2 regions of the Desulfovibrio sp. TomC genome follow, and region 1 is predicted to be linked to the other one. Evidence: predicted binding sites of a transcription regulator. Region 1 holds the regulator's gene; the other holds the start of a gene.
What was found. Region 1 encodes sigma-54, which starts transcription at its own class of promoters, with help from an activator protein. Its sites were predicted from a motif close to CTGGCACGGNNNNTGCTT; they were not measured.

Region 1 (3,273 bases):
GGCCGCCAGCCGGGCCAGGGAAGTGGCGTTGCTGGTTCTTGATGTCGACGGCGTCATGACCGACGGCGGCATCTATGTCGATGCTCGTGGCGAGGTGACCAAACGGTTTCATGTCCATGACAGCCTGGGCCTCATGGCGGCCCAGGCTGTCGGACTGGCTGTTGCGGTCATAAGCGGCCTGGACAGTCCGGCCGTGGCCGCGCGCATGGCCGATCTGGGCATTGCCGAGTACCACCCGGGCCATCACCGCAAGATGGGCGTGCTGCGGGGTATTCTGGAACGCCAGGGTGTTTCGCCAGAACAGACCGCCTATCTGGGCGATGATTGGGTGGACGCCGGCCCCATGGGGCTGGTCGGGTTGCCCATGACCGTGGCCGATGCCCAACCGGAGATCCTGGAGCTGGCCCTGTGGGTCTCGCGCCGGGGTGGGGGGCACGGGGCGGTCCGCGAGGCTGTGCGGTTTATCCTGGCAGCCAAGGGGCAACTCGGGGCTGCCTATGAGTGGTTCCTCGACTAGGGCCGCTTGTGCCGATTGCCACGAGGTCGCAATTGTGGCATGGTTTTTGTTGGGCGGGCTGGCTGTGGGCCGCCGTCCAAACCGAGTAGAACCCTTGGACGCAAACGACTCACGCGCACGGCGGTAAGCATGGCCCTGGAACTGCGGCAGCAGCTCAAGCTTTCCCAACAGCTGGTGATGACCCCCCAGCTGCAACAAGCCATCAAACTCCTTCAACTTTCCCGGTTGGAGCTGCTTGAGAGCGTGCAGCAGGAGCTGTTGGAAAATCCAATGCTGGAGGAGACCGTCGAGGACGACCGGCCAACTGAACGGGTCATGGCCGAAGACAACCTCGGGCCGACCGGCAATTCCACGGACGCAGCCATGGAGAAGGAGCTGCTCAAAAACGCCGAGTGGGATGACTACCTTGGTGATTTTGCCAGCACCGGCCGCCAGTCTCAGTCCCGCGATTCCGAAATTCCCGAAGAGGGCATGGCCTATGACGCCCGGCTGGCCTCCAAGCCGTCCCTGGACGGGCATCTGGGCTGGCAGATGCATCTGTCCAATTTTACCCCCAAGGAAGTGGAAGTCGGGGAAGCCATCATCGGCAGCCTGGACTCCTCGGGCTATCTGCAGGCCACGGTGGAAGAGCTGGCCGGGATGGCCGGGGCCGAACCGGCCATGGTGGAAGCGGTGCTCCATCGCCTCCAGCGCCTTGATCCCGTGGGCGTGGCCGCCCGCACGCCCAGCGAGTGTCTGCTGATCCAGATCGAGGTCTGCGGCTACGAAGATACCATCCTCATTGAACTGGTGCGCGAGCATCTTGAGGACCTGGAAAAGAAGCGCTACAAGCCGCTTTGCAAAAAATTTCATCTGACCATGGAAAAACTCAAGGAATACCTGGAGATGATCCAGACCCTTGATCCCATGCCCGGGGCCAGCTACGGTTCCGGGGACCCGATCTACGTCAGTCCTGACGCCTTCGTGTATAAATACGGGGATGATTTCGTTATCGTGCTCAACGAGGAAGGGATGCCCCGCCTGGGGCTCAACACGACCTATCTCGACGGCACGAACCCGAATAAAGACAAGGATAAGGACTACCTGCAAGACAAGATGCGCTCGGCTATGTGGCTCATGAAAAGCCTGTATCAGCGCCAGCGAACACTGTATAAGGTGCTTGAGAGCCTGGTCAAATTTCAGCGCGGCTTTTTCGAGGACGGCGTGACCAAGCTTCGGCCGCTCATTCTCAAGGACGTGGCCGACGACATCAGCATGCACGAGTCCACGGTCAGCCGCATCACCTCCAACAAGTACGTGGCCACGCCCCATGGCATTTTTGAGCTCAAGTTCTTCTTTAACAGTTCGCTGGAGCTCGACGACGGCACCACGGTTGGTTCGGAGTCGGTCAAGGCCATGATCAAGCGCATTATTTCCGGCGAGAACGCCAAAAAGCCCATCAGCGACGAGGCTATCGCCGATATGCTCAAAGACGAGCTGCAAATCAACATCGCCCGGCGAACCGTGGCCAAATACCGAACGGCCATGGGCATCGAGTCATCGTCGAAACGCAAGGCGGTTTTCTGATGCTTCGGACCGGGTTTTCCCGGCCCCACACCACGCCATCCCGGAGGATAACATGAACATCACCTTTAATTTCAAAAATTTTGAACCATCCGATCACTTGCGGGACTATGCCCGCAAGCGTTTTGAAAAACTTGCCAAATACACCACGGCCGTGGACTCTTCGGAGTTGCAGGTCAATCTGGCTGTGGAAAAGACCCGCCAGATGGCCGACGTGATCTTCCAGGCCGACAACATGCACATCTCGGCCCACGAAGTGTCCGAGGACATGTACTCCACCATTGACCTGATTCTCGACAAAATTGAGGCCCAGGCCAAGAAATTCCGGGAAAAGCAGAAGGACCGCCGTCGCCAGACCATCGAGCAGGTCCGCATGGACGTCATCAGCATCAGTGAGGACAGCGAGGGCGGCCGCATCCCCACCATCATCGAGACGGACAAGTACGAGCCCAAGCCCATGGCCGTTGAAGAGGCCGCCATGCAGCTTGAGGCGCTCAAGTACGAGTTCCTGGTGTTTATCAATTCCGAAAGCGAACGGCCCAATGTCATCTACCGACTGCGCAACGGCGACTTCGGCCTCATCGATCCTGGAACGGGCGTCTAAATGCGGTTAGAGGACTATCTCCAGCCCGATTTCGTGATCGGGGAGCTTGCGTCGGAGTCCAAGTCCGAGGTGCTGGCGGAATTGGTGGCCCCGATCAAGGCGCACTGGCCCGAGTTTGACGCCAAACGCGCCCATCAGGTGCTGCTTGACCGCGAAAATCTGGGCACCACGGGCATCGGCGACGGGGTGGCCATCCCCCACGGCAAGATGGAGAGCCTCGAACGCATCGTCATCGTCGTTGGAAGAAGCCTTGCCGGCGTCAGCTTCGATGCGCTGGACTTCAAGCCCTGCCGCATCTTTTTCCTGGTGCTGGCGCCTGAACATGTTGCGGGTCTGCATTTGCGCATCCTGGCCCACATCTCCCGGCTGCTTTCCGACGAGACCTTCCGGCGCGCCTTTCTGGACGCCGAAAACGACGCCGCCTTGTGGCAGGTGCTCACCGCCGCCTAGGTCCGCCAGAAATCATCTCCCCGCGCGGTTGTTGTCACACAGCCGCGCGGGGAATCTGTTAAAGCCTCGGGCCGGGGAGAGGACGCCATGGAAAATGCAGCCAGGGACCTCATCATCGTCATTTTGACTGGCTTGTCCG
Region 2 (3,273 bases), on a different contig from region 1:
TCCTGGCGAAATTCGCCCCGTTCGGCCATCTCGGCCAGATTCTTGTTGGTGGCGGCGATGATGCGGATGTCCACGGTCACGGTCTTGTTGCCGCCCACCCGCTCAAAGGCCCGTTCCTGGAGCACGCGCAGGAGCTTGGCCTGGACCCCAAGCGACAGTTCGCCCACTTCGTCGAGAAAAATGGTGCCGCCGTCGGCTTCTTCAAAACGGCCCTTGCGCAGCTGGGTGGCCCCGGTAAACGAGCCCTTCTCATGGCCGAACAGCTCGCTCTCCAGGATGCTTTCCGGCAACGCGGCGCAGTTGAACTTGACCATGGGGCCGTCCGGACGCTGACCGTCGGCATGGATGGCGTTGGCGATCATTTCCTTGCCCACGCCGCTCTCCCCCAGGAGCAGCACCGTGGTCCGGGTCTTGGCCACCTTGTGCAGCACGGCGAACACCTCCATCATGGCCTTGGAGGAGCCGATAAAGGCCGAGGGTTTGAAACGCGCCTGGAGCGCGCCGAGCAGTTCCCGGTGGCGCTCTTCCCACTGCACCTTGTCGACGGTTTCCACCAGATAGAGTTCCACGGCCTGGGCCAGCATGTAGGAGACGACCACCAGGGCGTTGACGTGTTTGTCGAGCAGCTCGTCGCTGTCGTAGAGCCGCACGGCGCTGATGCTGCCGAGCACCTTTTTGCCGCGCAGGATCGGCACGCAGACAAAGGCGTTGTCGCTGTCTTCGGGCCGCGACAGACTGCCGGTGCGGTTCAAGATAGCCGGCTCCTGGCCGATGCGCCGCACCACGATGGGCCGGGCCTCTTCCACCACCTGGCCGGTGATCCCCTCCCCCGGGAAATAGACGCCCCGGGCCTGCTCTTCCTCGGTCAGGCCCAGGCTCTTGTGGATGAAGATGTGGCCGGATTGGCGGTGGTGCAGGTTGACCATGGCCCGGGTGACGCCCATGTCCCGGCGCATGTAGTCAAGCAGAGTATCCAGGGCCAGGGCCAGATCGTTGTGCTCGGAAAGCGCCTTCCCCATCTCGTAGAGCAGCGGCACGATTTTGCCCCGGCACACCCCGGCGTGACATTCCTTCACCCGGGGATCGCTGTGTTTGCAAGCCCCGGCGTGACATTCCTTGACCGAGGCGCTTTCCCCATACTTCTCGTCCATGCGGCCTCGCTTGCGCGCTGCTTTTCAGGGTGGTGTGACAGGTCTTGGCGACGTGCGCCCGACGGGCCCGGGTCCCTGTCCCAGGTCCGAAGCCGGGTCAGCAAGCCACATGCCATTCCCGCCATTTGGGCCACGGCAGCGGCGTAAAACGTATGCTATTTTAGACATATCAAAAAGACAAGCTATTCCAAGGCTATTTTCTTTCCCTCCGACACTTGACCCTGCCGATGGCCTCCCCCTCGGCCTGGGGAACCCAGTCCTTTCGTACCGATGGGTACGTTTTCCACCCATTTTGTAGGCTCGGGCGACAGCACCGTTGCGCAGTCCGGGGCGATGGCGCTCTCAGTCGATCGCCGGCGACATCCCCAGGCGCTCCCGATCGGTCGCGCCGGTCACTGTCCCGCCTTGGGGACGTGATTGTGTACACCACTGTACAACCGGCCTGACAAGGTACATTTGGGTACGTCACAAAAGATTTATCGCTTGGAGCAGACATCAATATGAAGATACAATTCTGTACAACACCACAACGAATAGTTCTCTTTCGTACATCTGGCCTGCTGCCGACACTCATGACCTTGACAATAAAAACATATAATATCAGCATATTAATGACAGATTTTAGGCTGAAACCCTGGATTTTCCCTCCGAGTCATATCCCGAGATTCCGGCTGGCACAGTTATGGCTATACGGCCATACAACAGCGCGACGAACCTTTTCTTCGCGCACTACAGCAAAAGGAGTCCTCCCATGACCCGAAAGATCGCAATTTATGGAAAGGGCGGCATCGGCAAGTCCACCACCACCCAGAATACCGCTGCCGCCATGGCCCACTTCCACGACAAAAAGATCTTTATCCACGGTTGCGATCCCAAGGCTGACTCCACCCGACTGATCCTGGGCGGCAAGCCCCAGGAAACGCTCATGGACGTCTTGCGCGACCAGGGCGCGGAAAAGGTCACCAATGACAAGGTCATCAAGCAGGGGTTTATGGGCATCCATTGCGTGGAGTCCGGCGGTCCCGAACCCGGCGTCGGCTGCGCCGGACGCGGCGTCATCACCGCCATCGATCTCATGGAGGCCAACGGGGCCTACACCGAGGACCTCGACTTCGTCTTCTTCGACGTCCTTGGCGACGTTGTCTGCGGCGGCTTTGCCATGCCGATCCGCGACGGCAAGGCCCAGGAAGTCTACATCGTGGCCTCGGGCGAAATGATGGCCATCTACGCCGCCAACAACATCTGCAAGGGCCTGGTCAAGTACGCCAAGCAGTCCGGCGTGCGCCTGGGCGGGGTCATCTGCAACAGTCGCAAGGTCGACGGAGAGCGGGAATTCCTGGAAGAATTCACCGCCGCCATCGGCACCCAGATGATCCACTTCGTGCCCCGCGACAACATCGTGCAGAAGGCTGAATTCAACAAGAAGACCGTGACCGAATACGACGCCACGGAAAACCAGGCCCTGGAATACAGCGAGCTTGGCCGCAAGATCATCGAAAACAAGAACTTCGTCATCCCCAAGCCCATGACCATGGACGAACTGGAAGCCATGGTCGTCAAGTACGGCATCGCCGACTAACCATTGCCCCCAAAGGAGCAGGCGCATGAAAATGATCAAGGCGATTGTGCGGCCGGAAGCGGCCGAGACCGTGACCGAAGGGCTGGCCAAGGCGGGCTTTTTCACCATGACCAAAATAAACGCCTACGGCCGGGGCAAGCAAAAAGGCATCACCATGGGCGATGTCCACTACGACGAGCTGCCCAAGACCATGATCATGATGGTGGTCGAGGACAAAAACGTCGCGGAAGTACTCAAGATCATCAAATACAAGGCCTACACCGGCAATTTCGGCGACGGCAAAGTGTTTGTCATGCCCGTGGACTCGGTCTTTACCGTCCGAACCGGCGTCAGCGGACTGTAGCGGGAGCCGCCATGAAGGAAATCATCGCCATCATCCGCCCCAAAAAGGTGGGCCAGACCAAGGATGCCCTGGAAACACTCGGGTTCCCCAGCTTCATGGCCGTGCGGGTGCTCGGGCGCGGCCACCAGCGCGGCATCGCCGCCGAACTCAACTGCGATCTGCCCCCCGAACTGCAAGGTCAGGGCAAATCCGGCGGCATG

Region 2: a site for sigma-54 is predicted at 1,823-1,840, ahead of nifH (nitrogenase iron protein). Genes of this name have one in related genera too.

Annotation. Positions count from the first base shown of each region.
Region 1 covers NZ_JSEH01000001.1:293,537-296,809, reverse strand. The annotation lists gene NY78_RS01420 (KdsC family phosphatase) at 1-517, shown strand, start outside; gene rpoN (RNA polymerase factor sigma-54) at 647-2,083, shown strand; gene hpf (ribosome hibernation-promoting factor, HPF/YfiA family) at 2,136-2,684, shown strand; gene NY78_RS01405 (PTS sugar transporter subunit IIA) at 2,685-3,134, shown strand; gene rapZ (RNase adapter RapZ) at 3,222-3,273, shown strand, end outside.
Region 2 covers NZ_JSEH01000007.1:164,753-168,025, forward strand. The annotation lists gene NY78_RS08760 (sigma-54-dependent Fis family transcriptional regulator) at 1-1,151, opposite strand, end outside; gene nifH (nitrogenase iron protein) at 1,903-2,730, shown strand; gene NY78_RS08770 (P-II family nitrogen regulator) at 2,756-3,073, shown strand; gene NY78_RS08775 (P-II family nitrogen regulator) at 3,085-3,273, shown strand, end outside.